4 regions of the Brevibacillus sp. BD137 genome follow, and region 4 is predicted to be linked to each of the others. Evidence: riboswitches for the same ligand, from Rfam matches in the RefSeq annotation. Region 4 holds a riboswitch; each other region holds the start of a gene.
What was found. Region 4 has a riboswitch for cyclic di-GMP ahead of yfmT (benzaldehyde dehydrogenase). Riboswitches for the same ligand answer to the same signal wherever they lie in the genome.
Positions count from the first base shown of each region.

Region 1: linked by a shared signal. The riboswitch ahead of ODZ53_RS06855 (hypothetical protein) and the one ahead of yfmT (benzaldehyde dehydrogenase) in region 4 are both predicted to bind cyclic di-GMP.
Region 2: linked by a shared signal. The riboswitch ahead of ODZ53_RS10055 (GNAT family N-acetyltransferase) and the one ahead of yfmT (benzaldehyde dehydrogenase) in region 4 are both predicted to bind cyclic di-GMP.
Region 3: linked by a shared signal. The riboswitch ahead of ODZ53_RS08340 (methyl-accepting chemotaxis protein) and the one ahead of yfmT (benzaldehyde dehydrogenase) in region 4 are both predicted to bind cyclic di-GMP.

Region 1 covers NZ_JAOTNO010000003.1:29,948-35,266, reverse strand. Annotated here, with positions in the region: gene carB (carbamoyl-phosphate synthase (glutamine-hydrolyzing) large subunit) at 1-1,509, shown strand, start outside; gene argF (ornithine carbamoyltransferase) at 1,454-2,425, shown strand; cyclic di-GMP riboswitch class II at 2,521-2,601, shown strand; gene ODZ53_RS06855 (hypothetical protein) at 2,569-2,787, shown strand; gene ODZ53_RS06850 (DUF5317 domain-containing protein) at 2,858-3,409, shown strand; gene ODZ53_RS06845 (HD-GYP domain-containing protein) at 3,393-4,730, shown strand; gene ODZ53_RS06840 (histidine phosphatase family protein) at 4,759-5,298, opposite strand.
Region 2 covers NZ_JAOTNO010000004.1:14,763-20,081, forward strand. Annotated here, with positions in the region: gene ODZ53_RS10045 (alpha/beta fold hydrolase) at 1-199, opposite strand, end outside; gene ODZ53_RS10050 (methyl-accepting chemotaxis protein) at 314-1,804, opposite strand; gene ODZ53_RS10055 (GNAT family N-acetyltransferase) at 1,797-2,351, opposite strand; cyclic di-GMP riboswitch class I at 2,543-2,626, opposite strand; gene ODZ53_RS10060 (peroxiredoxin-like family protein) at 2,798-3,460, opposite strand; gene ODZ53_RS10065 (Crp/Fnr family transcriptional regulator) at 3,544-4,218, opposite strand; gene ODZ53_RS10070 (DNA alkylation repair protein) at 4,218-5,057, opposite strand; gene ODZ53_RS10075 (hypothetical protein) at 5,193-5,319, shown strand, end outside.
Region 3 covers NZ_JAOTNO010000003.1:354,031-359,349, reverse strand. Annotated here, with positions in the region: gene ODZ53_RS08350 (FAD-binding oxidoreductase) at 1-392, shown strand, start outside; gene ODZ53_RS08345 (formate--tetrahydrofolate ligase) at 540-2,168, shown strand; cyclic di-GMP riboswitch class I at 2,304-2,404, shown strand; gene ODZ53_RS08340 (methyl-accepting chemotaxis protein) at 2,477-4,450, shown strand; gene ODZ53_RS08335 (transporter substrate-binding domain-containing protein) at 4,565-5,319, shown strand, end outside.
Region 4 covers NZ_JAOTNO010000008.1:22,531-27,849, reverse strand. Annotated here, with positions in the region: gene ODZ53_RS17930 (RsmB/NOP family class I SAM-dependent RNA methyltransferase) at 1-577, opposite strand, end outside; gene ODZ53_RS17925 (hypothetical protein) at 663-1,418, shown strand; gene ODZ53_RS17920 (methyl-accepting chemotaxis protein) at 1,443-2,378, shown strand; cyclic di-GMP riboswitch class I at 2,553-2,638, shown strand; gene yfmT (benzaldehyde dehydrogenase) at 2,724-4,181, shown strand; gene ODZ53_RS17910 (methyl-accepting chemotaxis protein) at 4,212-5,093, shown strand; gene ODZ53_RS17905 (M14 family metallopeptidase) at 5,156-5,319, opposite strand, start outside.

The DNA of each region.
Region 1 (5,319 bases), on a different contig from region 4:
CATGCAGCCAAAGCACTTCAGGCAAGTGGTATTGCGGCAGTCGTTGTGAACAACAACCCAGAGACGGTCAGCACTGACTACGAAACTGCCGACCATCTATATTTTGAACCACTTCACGTAGAAGACGTGCTGCATATCGCAGAGCGCGAACAGGTTGAGGGCGTCATGGTTCAGTTCGGTGGTCAAACTGCGATCAATTTGGCAGCCAAGCTGGAGAACGCGGGGCTGAAAGTAATGGGTACGTCGCTTACCGCAATCGAACGCGCGGAGGATCGCGAGCTGTTCTACGCCATGCTGCGCAAGCTGGACATTCCGCATATCCCCGGTAAAGGAGTATCGTCCTTGGAGGATGCGACAGCGATAGCGGAGGAAATCGGCTTCCCTGTTTTGATGCGACCTTCGTACGTCATCGGCGGGCAAGGTATGGTAGTTGTCCACAATATCGACGAGCTACAAGCTACCCTTCACGACTGGTTGAACCATCCGGACATGAGCATGTTCTTCCCGCTCCTCGTGGATAAATACGTTCCAGGCAAGGAAGCAGAAGTAGACGCGGTATGCGACGGACAATCTGTTATCATCCCAGGGATTTTCCAGCATGTGGAGAGGGCGGGCATCCACTCAGGCGACAGTGTAGCCTTGTTCCCGGCTCCTCATCTGACGGATGACATCAAGCACAAAATCGCGAGCTATACCGAAGCAATCGCGAAGGAAATGGAAGCGGCCGGGTTAATCAATATCCAGTTCGTCATTGATGGCGAAACGGTTTATGTACTGGAGGTAAATCCTCGTGCATCACGGACCGTACCGATTACAAGCAAAGTGACTGGCGTCCCGATGGTTCAACTGGCGGTTCGCGCACAATTGGGTGAAAAGCTGTCGGAGATGGGCTACGGTACAGGGCTTTTGCCAGAGATTCCGTTTGCAGTCGTCAAGGCACCGGTTTTCTCCACGATCAAGCTGAACGGTGTAGACCCGGTACTGGGTCCAGAGATGAAATCGACGGGCGAAGTTCTCGGCTTGGGGCATTCTTTCGAAGAGGCAGCAGGCAAAGCCTTTGCTTTCAAGGACAATTTGTACGGCGACTGGCAAAAGGGTCAGTTGGTCATGATTTCTCTGGCAGATGGAGATAAGCAGGAAGCAGTAAGAGAGCTGCTGGGGCGACTCCAAGCTGACGGCGCGGAACTGGCGGCGACTCCGGGAACGGCCGAGTGGCTGGCAGCCAAAGAAATTGTCGTGAAGCATATCGTGGCAGATGAAGCGGCGTGGATCGAGCTGTTGCAAAAGGAAGAAGCGGCTTTCGCTCTCGTTACTGCGACGAAAGGCAATCGTCAGGGCCGGACAGGATTTGCCCTGCGAAGCAGGATGGTACAACAAGGTGTGCCATTGTTCTCCGCTGTCGATACGTTCGAGTTATACGTGAAGTCTATTTTGAAGAAAAGAGGTGGCTCGCATGCAGCCAGTGAAGATATTGGAACACTTTCAAAACTTGCCGTTACAAAAGCATAAAGGAAAAGACTTTCTACGCGTCGATGAATTCAACGGGGAAGAATTGATGGAGCTGCTCCATCTGTCTGCTCACGTCAAGCAATTGCAAAAGCTGGGTCAGCCATTTCAGCCTTTGCAAGGCAAGACGTTGGGAATGATCTTTGACAAGGCTTCGACCCGCACGCGCGTCTCCTTTGAAGTAGGGATGCACCAGTTGGGCGGCCTGGGGATGTTCATGAGCGGAAAAGAGCTTCAGCTCGGACGTGGGGAGCCGATCAGCGACACAGCAAAAGTTCTCTCTCGGTACGTGGATGCCATCATGATTCGCACCTTTTCCCACTCCTATGTAGAAGAGCTTGCTCTGCACGCGTCGATCCCCATTATCAATGGTTTGACCGATCTGTACCATCCTTGTCAGGCTTTGGCTGATCTGCTGACGATCTGGGAGCATAAGGGCAAGCTAAAAGGAATCAAGCTCGCCTATGTAGGAGACGGCAATAACGTGGCGAACTCACTGGTGCTGGGCGCAGCTCTGCTTGGTCTTGATGTGCGGGTGGCGACTCCGGTAGGCTACGAAATGGATACAACCATTGTCGCAAAAGCTACAGGGTACGCGAAACAAAGCGGTGGAAAAATGATGGTGACCACTGATCCGATAGAGGCTGTCATGGGGGCAGATGCTGTATACACGGACGTTTGGACTAGTATGGGTTTTGAAGAAGAAAATGAGGTGCGATTGAAAGCATTTGCCGACTATCAAGTGAACGAAAAATTGGTAGCAGCGGCAGACCGTAATTATCTCTTCTTGCACTGCTTGCCAGCACATCGTGGGGAGGAAGTGACAACCGGGGTCATCGACGGATCGCGCTCTGTCATTTTTGATCAGGCTGAAAATAGATTGCACGCACAAAAAGCGATCTTGGCGGCGCTGGTGTGAACATAGTTCTAGTTAAATAGAACTATCTGCAATTAAATCGAATAGACTATGAATCTATGATTGCCGAATTTTGTCACTTATGTGTAAAATAAAGGTAGGAAAGAAGCGAAGAAGTACGGACTGTATCTGGTCGCTTGGTCCGTATGGAGCCAGTAGCGAATCCAACCTTTTTCTTAATGGAAAAGGAAAGGGGAGCAGGGGCTGTACTTGGTCGCTTGGCCTCTGCATCACGGACAGTAGCGAAGCCAGCTTTCTCCACTATGCTTGAAGGAGGGGAAAAGAAAATGAAAAAATGGTTCGCGGCAATTATGATGGTGGTAGCAATCGTAGCAGCTACTTCTGCAAACTTCCATATTGGATAAATAAGCGTATCGGAGAAACAAACACCGCTTGGCTGAGTGGTGTTTTTTCTTCAAGCTTGGAGGAAACAACATGCTATTGGATGTAATTGCCCTATCTTTTCTCGTAGCATTGCTGCGAGGGGGAAGAATCAAAGAATTACCTAAGTTCAACCAAATGAAACTTCTTTTCGTTACCATATTGCTGCAGGCTTGTGCAGTCTTCTTCCCTACGATCGGTGGCATTTTCATATCGATCGCGTATGTGTTTATATTGGCCTTCCTCGTTTTTAATCGAGAATTTGAAGATATGCGGATTTTTTTAATCGGCTGGTTGCTGAATGCGATTGCAATTTGGTCTAACAATGGAAAAATGCCAATCGATTTAGTTCAAGCAGCAAAGCTTCCTTATGATTTAGAGCCAGTTATAAACGGAACGAATTTCAAGCATAGTGTATTGACGGAAAGTTCGAATTTTCCGTTTTTGACGGATGTCATTTACATGCCATCTTTCATTCCTCGGATTATTAGCATCGGCGATATTTTTATTATGTTAGGTGCCTTTTTACTTGTTCAGCGATTGATGAATAAACCGATTTCATTACTACAACTTCGCGAAGGTAAAAGCTATGCGACAAAAAACTAATTTTGCGGTTTGGATAAAAGGGATTGTTGTCCAGGTTGGATTTGTCATTGCAGCAATCTATATTTTTTACACATCTTCATCTGAATGGGCTGCTCGTGAGCATTGGGGGGTATTATCTACCTACACCCTCCTGACCATTTTTTCCTGTTTTGCTCCCGTGCGTATATCTAATACGATTTTAACAGTGAACAATGCTGTAATCTTTTCGGGTATCTTGTTGTACGGAGTCTGGGTCGGAGTATGGGCTGCTGTTATTGAATCTTTAATCATTGCTTTTCTGGGAAGGTTTAATCCGCTAAAAGCTATTATTAACATTGGGCAATTGTTAATGACTATATGGACAGTAGCGTTTTTGAAGGATTGGATCGAGGGCTTCGGAACTGTTTCTCCCATTATTAGCGATTTGTTTTTGGCTGTTGTGTATTGGTTTGTGAACCTGATTTTATGTGGATTGGGTATCTCTTATTTTCATCAAATGACCTGGGCGCGAACCGTAAAGATGATGGCAAAAGGCTTTACCTCGACTTACTTGTTGCTTTTAATTCTTGCCGGGGTAGGTTCACGATTAGTAGAGTTATATGGTCCGTTAACACTAATTCCTATGATGATTGCGTTTATTACGATCAGCTACGTTTTTCATCATTACTATGACAATCTTCAAAGGCTTCAGCAAAAAGTGGAAGAGGTCAAATCATTCAATCACAACTTCTTAACGACGATGGCTGCTTCCATTGACGCACGAGATCGATACACAAGTGGACATTCTCAGCGTGTAGCTTACTGGGGAAGAGAAATTGCGAGAGATATTGGTTTGGCCGAACGAAAAGTGGAGGATGTTTATATCGGGGGAATCCTGCACGACATTGGAAAAATTGGCATCGAAGACGAAATTCTCAATAAAAAAGGAAAGCTCACTCCAGAAGAGTATGACAAGATCAAGCAGCACACCGTCATTGGTTACGAGATCATTTTGCAAGCAGGGATGTTCAATGAATTGCTTCCTGCGATCCGCTCCCATCATGAGCGTATAGATGGAAGGGGCTATCCGGATGGTTTAGCCGGGGATGAGATTCCGCTGATGGCGAGAATTTTAGCGATTTCAGATGCTTTCGATGCGATGGTCGCGGACAGGCCTTATCGAAAAGGCTTGCCTGTGGAGGAAGCGCTTCAAGAAATCAAAAGGGGCTCCGGTACCCAATTTGATCCGATATTGGCGGAGCATTTTATCAGAATCGTTCAGCGACTGCCGTGCGATGAGTTACAGAGCATTATCGGAATAGAGTCCATCCCACAAAAACAGTTACAGGAGGCAATCAGATGAGCTGCCCCTTGTAACTGTTTTTATTCGTTTACGACCATATGCGGACGAGCTCTCTGGTTTCTAAATGGCAGGTAAGCTTGAAGACATCTGGATTGCTTAATTTCTCCCAATCGTGAAAGCCAAAGCGATTATCTATTGATTTCATGAGCAAGGCCAGTAGGCATCCGTGACTAACAAGCACAATGTTTTTATGCACGTCTGCCAAAATCTCAGTGAGCAGCGAATTTGCCCGGTTGATAGCAGTAAGACTGGATTCGCCTCCTTCAAAATTAAGAGTCAAGTCATCGAACGTATCGCGGAGTCGCTCGAACCAATCCTCACGTGGTACTCCGCTAAGGACACGCTCGATCAAGCGCGTGTCTTCTTCAACCACGATTCCGCGTTCCTGTGCAAGTGGCTGGATGGTAGCAACCGCCCGATAATACGGACTCGAAATGATTCGATCAATGGGGGCACCAGCGAAGAAGGTGGCAAGCTCCCGAGCTTGTACTTCTCCCTTTTCCGTGAGCAAGGCTTCGGGTTCTTGGCCAACAGACTGACAATGACGTACCAAATAAATTGTTTTCATAATCCCTCCAACAGACTTCTC
Region 2 (5,319 bases), on a different contig from region 4:
TTGCTCCATAGCCTCGCATATCAGGTGCATATACACGGTACTGGTCACATAGAACCGCAATGGTATCATCCCAGAACAAGTTGGCTGACGCATTGCCGTGAATGAGGAGAAGCGGATCTCCTTCCGGTACGCCTGCTGTCAGGTAGGAAACGAGCAATCGATCGGTCTGAATCGTTTTGGTTTCGATTCGTGCATCCATCAATGATGTGCCTCCTTTCAAGTGAATGATATCAGAATATTCTTATTATATGCTCATTCAGTTACAAAATGAAAATAGAAAACAACCGCCATTGAAAAGGCGGTTGCAGGAAGGCTACATATGGAGACCACGCATTTGCTGTTCGATTTTCTCAAAGCCGCCAGAAACCTTAACGACTTCGTCTTTTTGCTCAGAAACGAGAACAAGCACTTCTTCCAGGCTCTCTTTGTTCTTGTCGGTAATGTCGGCGTTGACTTCTACTTTTGCGCCGACTTCCTGAATCATGCTGTGAACATGGACGATGAACTCTTGCAGGTTCTTCGTTTTATCTGCGAAGTTTTGCATGTAGTTGTCTACATTGGTGAACATTTCTTGTACTTCGAGGATGCCCTCGCTATTTTTCTCAAAAGACGTCTGTGACTCGGAAATCATATCCGATACGAGCTTCATTTTTTCACGAATGGTCATGAGCAAGCTCGAGATCGACTCGGAGGATAGCTTGGAGGATTCAGCGAGCTTGCGTACTTCATCTGCTACGACAGCAAATCCTCGGCCGTGTTCACCTGCCCGAGACGCTTCAATCGTGGCATTGAGTGCCAACAGGTTGGTTTGTGCAGAAATATCGGAAATGGTTTGAATGATTTTCCCAATCGATTCGGTTTCTTTATTGAGCTCTTGAATCAGCTGGTTCGTGCCTTGGATGTCCGTGATGAATCGTTCAAAGTCATTGCCGATGTTGCCAATGCGTTTTCCACTCTCGCTAGTGGCTTCTTTGGTCGATTCTACGTACTCATGCATTTCTGTAACAGAGCGGGTCATGTCCTCAACTTGCAGATTCGTCGAGCTCATTTCCCGACGCAGCTCGTCTGTATTGCTGGTCTGGACCGTAAAGGACTCCATAATGTCTTGCAGGGAAGCGACGGTTTCGACAGCGCGAACATTTACACCATCTGTTACCTTGTTCAAATTCTCTTGATAGTCTTGCATAGAGGTGAGAGATTCATTGATCTGATCGAGAACACGTTGCAACGATTCCTTCGAGGCAATCGCTTCTTGCTTTTGTTGCTCACTTTCCTCTTGCAGCTTGTTATTGAATACAGCATGCATCATGCTCGTGATAGAGACGAAGCAGAAGGTGAGCAGGAAGTACATCAGGTCAAGATTGCTTGTGGAATGGAAAATCAATTCTCTCTGTGTCAGGAAGTAGTAAGAGACAATGCCTAATGTCGATGCAATGGTCAAAATATTGATGAGTCGGTCTTGATAAATCCCCATGACTGCTACAAAGAACATAATGGTCATGATATTGATCATATGCGGATCCAGTCCAACAATGATGAACATGAAGATTCCGATTACAGCGAAGTTGAAAAACTTCATGAAAGGAGCTGCTTTTTCACGGAAGCGCGGGCGATTGGATATGTAAGTAAAAGGTGCCAGCACGCCATACAAAATACCCAGTATTGTGAAAACGAATGTGTACGAAACGCCTAGAAAGAGGTTTAAGACCTGAACAACCGTAATAATACTTGCGAATACGATTACGACCCAATTGTTTCTTCTTCTCAATAAATCAACGTTATCAATGTTATCCATGTTACCCACCTACCTCGACTTTTACTTGGTTGGATGACGACGAATTGTACCAGGAATATTTCGGATCGTGCTTATTGTCATAGACATCTTTTAGATGAAAGAGGGTCGGAATGGCATTGGCCCCTTTGTAAAAGACAATATCTTTGGTCTGAGTCGCCTTTACTTGATACTTCGTGTTAATAAATTTAAAAAAAGTTGGATCTGCTACCCCGATTGCGTGGGTATAGCCATGCTTTTCAGCGTAATCTATCATCAAGCAAATTCCTTTTTGCCCTAGTTGTCCACGGTATTTTGGCAAAACAGCGAGACTGTCTACCTCCATTACTTTCATATCTTCTGTAACAACATCCTGAAATAGTGATTTCATATAAGCACTTGATTTGGAAAAGGGCGTCATTTCAAATGTTCCACCTGCTTCACCATCATCGGCAAGTAGGAGGAATTGTGCGGAGCCTTCTTTCGCGTACTCCATCTCGAAGCCCATGCTTGTCCATACTGTTTCTTTGATTTCATGAAATTTAGCTAACTCTTGTACGGTTTCTACTTGTTTGTACATAACTTCTCCACTCCATCGTTTTCTGATTACCGTGTTGTGTATGTTTGACGTCCCAAAAGTTATGTTTTTCCATTCTGTTGCAAAAATGAAAGTGCTTTCATCCCCCTTTCAAAAAACGAAACACAAAAAAAGGCCGTTCCATCGAAATGGAACAACCGAAGCTACCAACATCAAAAAAATTGTTCCAAGATGATGGCAACCCGGCTATCATGGTCAAAGACTGTAGACCCGTGGTTTTGCGTCGCCACCTTTCGATGACTTTGCCTTTTGCATTTATTAGCATAATTTGTAAAACTGTGTCGAATTTTGCTAGACATAATCATGCAAAATATAAGCCAAAAGATATACTTTGTCAAGTTTTGGTAGGGTAAAGAAACTAATTGTTCATAAATCATAGACGAACAAAAAACCAGTTGTGATATCAACTGGTCCTTCATTCATAGGCGTTAGGTTAGGGTACGCAGAATGTCTAAAACTTGGGTAGGCTCCGTTCGCGCTTTGTAATCTGGATCTAAGCATGCTAATCGGATTACGCCCTGGTTGTCGAGGATATAAGTAGCAGGAATGGGGAGCGTCCAAGAATCGTCACGATTAAAATGCTTGAGATCAATATCCAATGATCGATAGGTATCCTGTAAATAATCGGGCAGTCTGAAACTGAGTTTATATTTTTCTGCTACCAGATTATTGGTATCGCATAACACGGGAAAGCTCAATCCGTTTTTCTCTTGCATAGTCAGAGAGTGTGCAGGAGATTGTGGACTAATGGCAAACAATTGGGCACCCAGAGAGGTAATCGTATCGATCTGTTTTTGGTATGCTTGCAGCTCCAAATTGCAGTAGGGGCACCAGGATCCACGGAAAAATGTGAGGACGATGGGACCTTTTACGATTTCTTCCGACAAGGTAATGGTCTTGCCAGTGTGGTCGTTCAACATGAAATCAGGCGCAATCGAACCAATCGGCAAGCCCTTTGCGTGTCCAGAGGTCCGCAGCTCCTCGATTGATCTTGTAAATGCATCTGTTACTTCACGAGTGAGGAAGCCAGCTATTTGAATGGTTGTAAAATCTAGCTCTTCGCGCAGGCTCTGAAAATGTGGTTTATCCATATGTCGTCTCCTCTTTTTCGAAAGAATAGTAGAAGTCATAGCTTCACGATATCTTTCTTTTGGAGGGAAAGATGTAAACTGGATTACATCTTCTTTAAAATGTTATCCCGATGAATGGAAATGGTTTTAAAACCTGTTTGAATCAGTTCTTCTCTTGCTAAAGCACGTAATGCTACCGTCACAGCTTCCCGGGATGCCCCGACATGGGCGAGCTCTTGATGGGAAAGAGGTAAGTCAATTTTTTGAAATGCAGAACTGCAAGGAGTACCAAATTGGTCGGCAAGCCTTACTAACGTGGAAATAATGCGATCTTGTAAAGGGAGAAGGGCAAGATTTTCGGCTGCTTGGCTGATCGAAACCATTCTATCGCTAATGATCTTCATGATCTTCATCATTAGTTGTGGATGTTCAATTATGTAGCTCTCAAATTTTGCTTTGCTCATTTTACAAATGAGGCAGGCTTCGATGGTTTCTATATACATCTCCCGTGTACCTAATGACAGGAGATCCAGTTCTCCAAACACATTGCCATCTCCGAGGATATCGAATGTGAACTGCCGACCATCCCGGTTTACTTTGTATAAACGTACTTTCCCCTGTTTGATGAAGTAGAAGCCCTCTGAAAAAGTTTCTGGTGTTTGAATACACGTATTTTGGGGGAAAGAGGTTAAGGAGGTTAATTGATCGATTAAGCGCAAACTTTCCTCGGATAATGAATTCAACAAATAAAATTGGGATAAATATGTGATTCGGTTCATCATTTCTGTTCGGTTTGGGTCTTCATGATTGTTCTTTTCGCTTTGGTAACAATTCTTTTCGTTTCTTTTGTATCCGAGATTCTTAGCCACTCGTCACAAAGCTGCGTCACCCAGTCTGGTTGTGATTTACTGGCATCGTTCAACCAATTCCCTACAGAATCTTGAACATATTTAGTGGCATCTGACTTCACTGGCGTGAGTAAAGGCAGGCAGCGAGCAGGCTCATTTCTCAATGCGTCTATATGCTTACACCAGACCCCTCGTGGGCGTGTGGCTTCTACCGCAAATCGCCGAATATTTTCATCGGTATCAAGTACCCATTCGCTCAGGAGTTGAATGGAATGGTCCAGATCATGCACGAGAGAATCTCGAATCGCCATCCATGCGAGCTCTCTCACTCCAAAATGTTGATCAGCCGCGAATTTTCTTATTTGCCTTAGTTTTTCTTCGAGAGATAAGCTGTTATCCAGGCCGATGATATAGGTACTCCAGCAACGGACACTGTCTGACTTGTGGTTGGCTAACGATAGGAAAACGGGAGACATAGCTGTGGGTTCACCCGATTTGTGTAAGATCGCAAGTAGTTCTTGTCCAATCAGACGGATCGCTTTCATTCCGCTTCGAGATCCCGTTTCTTCTAATTGATCAACAAGTGGGGAGACATGCGCACCCAGTTGAACATGAGGCAGAACGCTTTGTAACAGATGAATATGATCAACAGCCTGCCATTCAGTCAAATTGACGCTTTCTAATTCTCCAGCATGAAGGAGTGCTAATACATTTTCAGGGATGAGCGAGGTTCTACTTGCTCCTTTTCTCGTGTGTACCGAATCCGGCATTTTCAACAAACCCCTTTTCACAGAGATGGTAGACATTCAAAACGGAAATAGGCTGCAACAAAAGTATACATAAAAATCACCCGTAACAAAAATTTTCCAACCATCCGATAACTAGAAGGAATAGGAGGGGATATTATGAAGGAAGCAAAAGTGATTCAATTCTACTTTTCCGGAGGCGGTGAAACGATTAGCATCGAATCCACGGAACCGGAAGAGATCATTCAAATGGTCGCTAATCAAAACGACGGATGGCTCCAGTATG
Region 3 (5,319 bases), on a different contig from region 4:
ACAAATCCCCCGGGAAAAAGCTGATGGTGACAGATGTTTGCTTGCCGATTTCCGAGCTGGCAGGAGCCGTTGTGGACGCCCGGCAAGCCATTGATCGCGCTGGGCTGGATGGAGCGATTGCAGGGCATGTCGGGGATGGGAACTATCACGCCATCCTAATGATCGACCTGAATGACCCCGAAGAAGTTGCGCGTGCCGAGGAAGTAAATGCCCATCTGGTGGAGTACGCATTGAGTCGGGGAGGAACCTGCACCGGAGAACATGGTGTGGGTGTGGGGAAAATCAAATACCAGCGCAAGGAACATGGAGAAGCACTGGACGTTATGCAAGCCATGAAGCATGTGCTGGACCCGAACGGCATTTTGAATCCAGGAAAAATTTTCGGGAGATAACAGAGAGCCTGCATTCTGAACGTTTGTCGGAATGTGGGCTTTTTCTTTTGCGTAATGTGTCGAAGAGGAGAGGAGAAAGGATGATTATGCAGAATGTAGAAGATTGGTAACTGGTGCATTACATTCTGGTGTGGCAGGGAGGCAAAAATGAAGTCTATTGTTGAAATTGCCAAGAGTGCAGGTATTGAAGAACAGCATTTGGAGCTATACGGAAAATATAAAGCCAAACTATCAGATGAACTATGGGAGCAAGTGAAGGATCGCCCTGATGGCAAACTGATTCTTGTTACAGCGATGAACCCCAATCCGGCGGGAGCAGGCAAGACGCTCACGACGATTGGTCTGTCACAATCTTTAAATCATCTCGGGAAGAAAACAATGGCAGCACTTCGCGAGCCGTCCTTGGGTCCTTGCATGGGGATCAAAGGAGGCGCAACTGGAAGCGGCCAGGCACAAATTCTCCCGGCTGATGAAATTAACCTGCATTTTACAGGGGACATTCACGCGATTACAGCTGCACATAACTTGTTGGCAGCGATGATCGACAATCATATTTTTCATGGCAATCCGCGCGGACTCAATCCAAAGAAAATCGTCTGGAAACGAGCTATGGACATGAACGACCGCGCACTGCGAAACATCGTGATTGGTCTGGGTGAAGGTAATGGTATGACGCGTGAGGATGGCTTCATGATTACGACCGCGTCGGAAATCATGGCGATCTTATGCTTGAGTGAGAATCTAGCAGACTTGCGCGAGCGGTTGAACCATATCATTATTGGCTACGATTTCAATGATCAGCCTGTACGGGCAGAAGAAATCAACGCGGTTGATGCGATGTGTGTTCTCTTGAAGGAAGCCATCAAGCCCAATCTCGTACAGACAATCGAGGGAACCCCGGTCATCATTCACGGTGGACCTTTTGCCAATATCGCACATGGGTGCAGCAGTGTGATCGGAACCAAAATGGCCTTGAAGCTGGCAGATTACGTCGTAACAGAGGCTGGATTTGGTGCCGACTTGGGAGCCGAGAAGTTTTTTGACATCAAGTGCAGAAAAGCAGGTCTGACTCCATCGGCTGCTGTCGTGGTCATTACAGTTCGTTCGTTGAAATACAACGGCGGGGTAAAAGTACCAGACTTGGCAGTGGAGAACTTGTCTGCTCTGGAAAAAGGCTTCGAAAACGTCAAGCGACATCTGGAAAACCTACAGAAGTTCGGTGTGCCAGCAGTGGTGGCCATTAATCATTTTGCGACAGATACCCAAGCAGAGATTGATGCTGTCATTGCGCTGTGCCAAGCGGCTGGAGCCGAAGCAGCGCTCTCTAAAGTGTGGGCAGAAGGAGGAGCAGGCGGTGTCGAGCTGGCTGAAAAAGTCATTCGGGCAGCAGAGCTGCCTTCGTCTTTCCGATTCTTGTATGAGGAAGGCCTCAGCATTAAAGACAAGATTGAGACTGTCGTGAAAGAAGTATACCGTGGATCAGGAGTTGTCTTTTCGCCGTTGGCATTAAAAACGATGCAAAAGGTAGAAGAAATGGGCATGTCCCATCTGCCTGTGTGCATGGCGAAAACACCTTACTCTTTTACGGATCGCGCTGATCTGTTGGGGGCACCTGTAGACTTCACGATTCATGTGAGCGAAGTGCGCATATCAGCAGGAGCTGGTTTCATCGTGGCACTGACCGGAAGCTTGGTTACCATGCCTGGCCTCCCGAAAAAGCCGGCTGCGGAATCGTTATATGTAGACGAGGATGGCCAAGTGATTGGATTAAGCTAATCAAAAAGTGTGACAAAAAGCTGACAGCTGTAAAAGGTTGTCAGCTTTTTTTCCATTTTGAGGTTTATCGGCGGAAAGTTATGGGAAATGAAAGGTGTGATTGAAAAAATGTGCACTTAATTGAAAAACAACAAGGAATGACAAAGGCAAACTTGCTGAAAGGCAGGGACGCAAAGCCACGGGTCTAAGGACGAAGGTCAAATGACTTTCGCAGCTAGGACAGCCGGGTTGCCATACCGTAGTCATGATGGGCTGTCGGTGGGCAGTCTTTTTTTTGTTGAAAAAAGAGAAGGGAGAAGGGATTCGGTATGAAAAATAGTTTGAAGAATAAGCTAATTATCGTTTTGTGCCTGCTGTTGGTGATAAGTTTGGGTACGGTTTGCGGTGCAAGCTATTGGAGTGCTTCCAACCTTTTGGCAAACAGTCTGGACAAAGAAGCTGAGCTGTCAGCTAGCAATCTCTCGATTCGTATCGATGGTTTCTTTCAAGAGAAAATTGAGATTGTACGAGCGATAGGAGGGTTGATGTCGGCAGATCAAAATGTCGAACAAGACCTGAAACTCATTCAAGAAGCCCAAAAGAAAAACCCCGAGTTTGAGACGTTCTTCTTTTCGCATGACTTAAGCGGTAAGAAAGTGATCAATTTCAAGGGTGAAGTGACCGACATCTCGGATCGTCCGCATATTAAGGAAGCCAGCAAAGGGGAAGGGAAGGTTGTTGTCTCTGAGCCAGTCGTTTCGAAGCGGACAGGGAATAACATCGTGACACTGGTCGTTCCATTGATGAAGGACAACCGTCAATACGGTTACATCGGTTCTACGATTCCAATCAATGAGATCCAAAAAAAGGTGTCTGAAGAGAAATTTGGCGAATTAGGTTACGCCTTTTTAGTAAGCAAAACAGGAACATTTATTTATCATCCGAATAGCGAGTACATTCTGAAGGAATCCATTCTCAATATGGGTATTCTTCAACTTCAGACTGCTTTTGAAGATATCAAGCAAGGGAATCATGGAATCGCCCAATACGAATACGAGAATACAGAGCGATTTGCTTCCTATGCGCCAACCAATTTGAACTGGGGGATATTCATCACTGCACCCGTAGCGGAGCTACATGCACCTGTCGATCAACTGTTAGTCCGATTGACGGTTATTTCCCTCATCGTATTGGGGCTTGGGGTTGTCCTCGTTTATTTCTTGGCTGTACGCATGGTGAAACCAATTGAGCGTCTGAATCACGCAGTAAATGTAGTGGCGCAGGGGAACTTGAAAGAGACCGTAACGGTTGACGGAAAAGACGAGATTGCGGTTCTGTCCCGTGACTTTAACCAGACGGTATCACACTTGAAAAATTTGATCGAAGACGTATCACTGTCGTCTGATCAAGTTCAGCGTTTTAGTCAGGAAGTCTCCGAAGGTATTAAACAAGCGACGGAAAACATCAACCAAATCGGGTTGTCTATCGAACAGATTTCTGAGGGAGCAGAGGCGCAGGCATCCAGCTCGCAGGAAATCGCATTGTCGATGACTGACATGGCAGCAGGCATCGTGAAAATCGCGGAGACGTCTGCACATGTTTCTGAGGCTGCCCAGATCGCAACAGAGCAGGCTGAGCAAGGGACTGCTGTGGTAGAGCAGGCAGTTCGCCAGATGGGAAGCATTGGCGAGGGAACTTCGAAGGCGACTGTAGCCATCGAGCAGCTCAACAATCGCTCCAAAGAAATCGAAGGCATTCTCGATACGATTAGTCAGTTGACCTCGCAAATCAATTTGCTTGCCTTGAACGCTTCGATTGAGGCAGCACGTGCTGGCGAGCATGGACGTGGGTTTGCTGTAGTTGCTGGTGAAGTGAAAAAACTGGCGAACCAATCCGAGGAATCCGCATCGAAAATTGCAATGCTGATCGGCGAAATCCAGCAGGATACTCATCACGCAGTAGAGGTTATGACCGAGGGTAACCAAAACGCACAGCAAGGTATCCAACTGGTCGAAGAGGTTCGCGAAATCTTCGAGCATATTTTGGAATCTTCCCGGAACGTTGCCGCGCACATTTTGGAAGTATCCGCAGCATCTGAGCAAATGTCAGCAGGCTCCCAACAGGTGAGTGCTTCTGTAGATGAAATGCATACCATTGCAAAGCATGCTTCACTCGACGCGCAAACTGTGGCAAGGGCAACCGAAGAGCAGCTTCAAGCCATCCAAGAAATTGGCAAGTCTGTCGAGCATTTAAACACAGTGGCGGAAGAATTACAGCAAGGAATCGGCAGGTTTTCGGTGTAAGAAGCAGCTCATCAGATTGTAAGTCCTCTTTTTGAAAGGGGGGATGCCATTAGGGGATGATGGAGTTTGTTTCTATAACTAAATTCATTACCGTTTAACAGGAGGAGAACCCAGATGAAAAAAATCACACAAACAATCTTGGCGAGCACACTCGCTGCAACTATGCTCATGACATCAGGAACAGGTGCTTTTGCCGCAACAGCGGTTAAGCCTGTCCAAACTGTAGCGGCTGAAGCTGCTAAAAAACCACAAGTGAAGAAGTTTGAGTCTCGTTTGGACGAAATCATTGCGAGAGGCTACATCCTCGTAGGTACTCCAGGTGACTACAAACCGTTTACATATTTGAATCCGAAAACAAACCAATTCGAAGGTTACGATATCGATGCGATGAAGGAATTCGCAAAAAGCCTGGGCGTAGAGGCGCGTTTTGTCCAAACCTCTTGGCCGACACTGATGGATGATTTGTTGGCAAATAAATTCGATATTGCTGTCGGAGGCGTTACGCGCAACACAGACCGTCAGAAAAAAGCGCATATGAGCGATCCTTATATTATGTTCGGTAAAGCTCCACTCATCCGTGCAGAAGACAAAGACAAGTACAAGAGTGTAGCAGACATCAACAAGCCAGAGGTGCGTATTGGTGTGAATCCAGGCGGCACCAACGAAAAATTCGTTCGTGAGCACCTGACAAAAGCAACTGTGACGGTTGAACAAAACAACCTCGACATTCCTGGTCTGGTAGCAAGCGGTAAATACGATGTGATGATCACGGATACGCTGGAAGCGCTTGTATATTCCAAAGCAGATTCCCGTCTGTACGCTGCTCTGACCGACAACCCGTTCACAAAGAGTGAAAAAGCGTACATGAT
Region 4 (5,319 bases):
GCAGCTTGCGAAACATTCCTTCGCCAGAGCATGGAGCGTCTACTAAAATTCGGTCAAAAAACTGGGGGAATCGCTCCTGTAAGCGTTCAGGCGTTTCGTTGGTCACGACGGCATTGGTCACGCCGCAGCGCTCCAGGTTTTCTGACAAGGCTTTTGCCCGAACAGGATGGATTTCGTTTGCTACGAGCATTCCTTGTCCATGCAAAAACGCTGCAAGCTGCGTCGATTTGCCCCCTGGTGCTGCACACAGGTCGAGAATTCGCTCACCAGGTTGTGCACCGAGTGCTTCGGCAGCGGACATCGCACTTGGCTCCTGCAAATAGTACATGCCAGCGGAGTGAAAAGGATGCTTGCCGGGACGAGCAGGCTCTTTGTAGCGAAAACCGTTTTCGCACCAAGGGACTGCTTCTACAGTAAACGGCGAGATTTTCAAAAAATCGTCACGCTCCACCTTCAACGGATTGACTCGCAAGCCGTGTGTCACAGGCTGATCATAAGAGGAAGCGAAGGCCTCATAGTCGTGTCCGAGTAAGGTTTTCATGCGCTCGATAAATGGTGTTGGTAAATTTTTTGTCATAACAGCCTCCGATGTCAGATTTTGGCCCCATGTGAAAGGAAAAGATAGAATCATGGCGAATCATAGAGAATGAGGTGAGAGCATTATGGAAGGATCCCGTGCAAAACGCTACCGCTCCCGGCGGAGGAATGACTCGGAAGTAAGCCGGTTTTGGATCATGGGGTTGTTGTTCTCACTGCTGGTGCTCGCTTTTGAATTCTTTATCGAAATACCCGCCGATGCAGATTGGCTGACCGATATGGAGATGGCTTTGTTTTCTGCCAGCTTTACGTTGCTTGCCTTTTATCTGCTCGGACTTACCTTTGCCTTTTCACGCCACCAAAAGGCAGGGAAGATCAATCACCAAATCATCATCTATGTATGGTTGGGTGCGATCTTGTTTCACTTGTTCCTGCTCATCAGCAATTTGTCCAATCAGCATGTGTACAAGGCAGGGATCATTCTATTTTTAGGACCATTATTTTTAACTGTCTACCATTTTATCACGTACTTGGCAGCTTTGCGCGAGGAGCGTGAGGAGCAGGAGGCAGCTACAACAGCTACGCTTGAGCGTACGGCCTACCAGATGATTCTGGAGGGTGGGCGTGTATACAGCGAGCTGAGTCGCCTGAAAACAGAATATCCAGAAGTGGAGCAAATGCTTCGTGCCAACGATTTTCACGATAAACTGGAGCGCTATGCTTTGGAAATGCAGCAGTATTTGCAGGTGAAGCATTTTGAGCGTAAAGACGTGGAGCTCTTGGAGGGTCACTATTATTTCTTGGAAAACTTGCTGAGCTTGGCGAAACAACATCCGGGAATAATCGAGTCCCGCGTATATAGCCGCCGAGGTGACAATTGATGGGTACAAGGGAGAGGGAAGCGGATGTTTTGGAAAAAAGACAAAGGCCTGGCAGAAAAAGAGACAGCAGCGACGACAGCCACAACCACAATGGCAGGACAGCAAGACGCATGGAAACATGAGCTTCGCGGTCTTTACGAACAGATGGGTGCAATCCTCGCTTCGGACCAAGCAATGAACGCCGATTCCGATCAAATGGTGCGATTGGTGACGAGGATGAAGCGTGCCGTAGAGAATATCCAGGCCATTAATGAGCGGGATGATGAATCTGCAAGCCAGTTGTCGGTTCGAGGAGAGCGCCTGACAGACATCTGCAAACAATCGGTAGCGCGTGCAGATGAAGGCAAGAAGGCTATGACGGACGTTGTGGAAGTCATGAGCCTGCTCGACAAAGAATCGGTTCATACGTCCAAGTCCATGAGCCGCTTGGAAGAGCGTTCTTCGGAAATTACGAGTATTGTCAAGGTAATCAGCGACATTACGAATCAGACTAACCTTCTCGCTCTGAATGCAGCGATAGAAGCTGCACGTGCGGGGGAACAAGGCCGAGGCTTTGCTGTCGTAGCGGATGAAGTACGGAAGCTGGCAGAGATGACAGCGAACTCGACCAAGACGATTGCGGAATTAATTGGCAAGATTCAAGAAGAAATCAAAGAAGCATTGTCCAACAGTGAAAAAAGCAGCAGTGCGATCAAAAATGGACTTTCCATCAGCAAGGATGCTGCACAGAAGACAGATCAGATCGTGAACGCTTTCCAGGTACTGAACGTCGAAGTGGCGGGTGTGATGGAAATCATCGCGCATCAAAAGCGTTTTGCTGACGATGTGTCCCAGCAGGTAAGTGAGGCAAAGGGCTTGCTGGACGAGCTGAATGAAGGCATGACCAGGCACGTAAGAGACGCCAACGTGGTAGAGCAAATGCTCGCGACGAGCGTAAAGGATGTCAAAAAGTTATTGTGATCATGTGGAAGAAAAATCAGGAGTCCGTATCTAAGCGATGCGGACTTTTTGATATTTGTTCTTTCCTTTCACGAAATATTTACATGTTTACGTTTGACTATTCGAAATGGAGTACTATAATCAAAGTAGGTTTCTCCATATCTTCCTTTTTTTGACAAAACCCTACCAGCATTCGCTATGAATGGGCAAACCCATTGAAAAGTGGGGACGCAAAGCCACGGGCCTAATGTACACGTTACGATGGCAGCCGGGTTGCCAACGAGCAGTGTATTTTGCTGTTTTAGTATGACGGCTCCTTTCATGCGAAAGGGGCCTATTTATTTTTCAAAAGGGAGTGGTTGTAGCATGTCAATCCTTCAAACACTGGACAAGCAGTACATCAATGGGGAGTGGCGCGACGGACTTGGCGCGAAGACATTGCAAGATATCAATCCTTACAACGGGGAAGTCATCGCAGAATTCAAAATGGCAAATCTAGAGGATATCGACGAGGCTTACAAGGCGGCAGCCGACGCGAAAAAAGAGTGGGATGAAGTGAATGCCTATACCAAATCCCGAATGTTGGAGCGTGCTGTTCGCTATATCGAAGAGCATGAAGAAGAAATCATTCAGATTATCATTCGTGAACTAGGTGGAACCCGACTGAAGGCATTTTTTGAGATCGGGCTTGTCAAGGATATTATTCGAGAGGCGGCTACGTTCCCGGTACGTATGGAGGGGAAAATTCTCCCTTCTCCCGTAGACGGAAAGGAAAATCGCTTGTATCGGATTCCCGCAGGAGTTGTCGGCGTCATCAGTCCGTTCAACTTCCCGTTCTATCTGTCGATGAAGTCCGTAGCTCCAGCTCTTGGCGCGGGCAACGGGGTCGTCCTCAAACCGCATGAGCACACGCCAATTACGGGTGGGACTCTCATCGCGAAAATTTTTGAAGAAGTAGGTCTGCCCAAAGGCTTGATCAACGTCGTTGTAACGGATATTGCTGAAATTGGCGATGGGTTTGCCTCCCACCCGATTCCGCGCATCCTTTCGTTTACAGGCTCTAGCCAAGTAGGAAGCCATATCGCGCAAGTGGCAGCGAAGCATTTCAAGAAGGCGATTTTGGAGCTAGGCGGCAATAGTGCCCTGATTGTTTTGGAGGATGCGGATCTCCAGTATGCTGTCAATGCAGCGGTATTCAGCCGCTTTACCCACCAAGGTCAGATTTGCATGTCGGCTAACCGGGTTCTGGTTCACCAAGATGTATACGATAAATTCCTCGATCTGTATGTGGAAAAAGTATCTGGACTCAAGGTAGGCGACCCAAATGATCCAGACACGGTAATCGGTCCACTCATCAATCAACGGCAAGTCGCCAACCTGATGGCAACGATCGACGAGGCGATACGCGAAGGAGCCGTTCCTGCACTGAAAGGGGAAGTAAAAGGAAACATGGTCGAGCCGATTGTTTTGACAGGTGTGACCACAGACATGTCCATTGCATCGGAAGAGCTGTTTGGTCCGGCTGTTTGCATCATGTCGTTTGCTTCCGAGGAAGAAGCAATTCGCATGGCGAATGAGACACCATTTGGATTGTCCGGGGCGATTCATACCAGCAATCTGGAGAGAGGTGCCCAGATGGCCAAGCGCATTGAGACCGGCATGATTCATATCAACGATGGAACGATCAATGACGAACCAATTGTGGCGTTCGGCGGTGAAAAACATTCCGGATTGGGACGCTTGAATGGTCAATGGAGCCTAGAAGAGTTTACTACGCTAAAATGGATTTCGGTTCAGCACAAAAAGCGTCAATTTCCGTACTAATGCTAGCAAAAGATAGAGGTGAAGAGGGTCATGAACGGATACGAAGGATGGAACGAAACAGAAGCCTCCGAAAAGGGGAAAAATGCAGAACTTCTCGAGGCTTTCATTAAGGTTGCTCCTTATTTAAATGATTTGCTCAACGATGACATTACCATTGGGGTCTACGACACGGAAAAGCTATTGCGCAATGTGCCTGCCCAAACATTTTCCCTGCAGGTAAAGCCTGGTGATCCACTCCAGGAAGGAGATGTGATCACCAACGCGATTCGAAAAAACACCAAGCAGGCGATGATGGTCCCCAAGGAATTATTTGGTTTTCCTCTCGTAGCACGGGCGATCCCCTTGCATGATCACACGGGAAAAGTTATCGGCGGTGTTGGCATTGGTTCGAGTATGGAGCGAGCCAATGAGCTGTATGAAATTGCCGCAAATCTCTCGAGCGTTGTCGAGCAGGTCAGTGCCACCACACACGAGATGGCCGTGCAGATCGGGAATTTGAACGAGCAAATGAAGGCGATCTCAGAGCAAGCCAATGATGTGAGCCAAAGTACAACTGAGATCGAGCAAATTACACTCGCCGTGAAAAAAATTGCTGATCAAAGTAACATTTTGGGACTGAATGCGAGCATTGAGGCTGCGAGAGTAGGAGATGCTGGACGTGGATTCGCTGTCGTCGCGAATGAGGTTCGCAATATGGCGACAGATTCACGGACGAATGCAGACAAAATCAAGCAAACCACGGATTCTATCCGGGATTTGATAACCCTGCTGCAAAATTCGATTGAATTGATCAATCAAACCATGGAGAGTCAGGCAGCCGCTACGGAGGAAATTTCTGCGACGATGGTCGAAGTGAGCGACAATACGCAAAAGCTGGCAGGACTTGCCCAAGAAGTGTTTGAAATAAAGTAAGCCCATACATGTAACAAAATTCCCCTCTCAGGAGTCTAACTCTAGAGAGGGGAATTTTTCCTTTAGTCCTTATTTGTAGTGGGTAGTGGATGCTCCAGCATATAGCGATACACCGGTACTTCATCGCCCTTTTCAACGGGCAGGAAGTTAAACGTGACGTAGCTGTCCACTGATTCCGGTTCCAGGGCCAACGCAATGAAGTTCGCGTTTGGCTGGGCCATGCTGA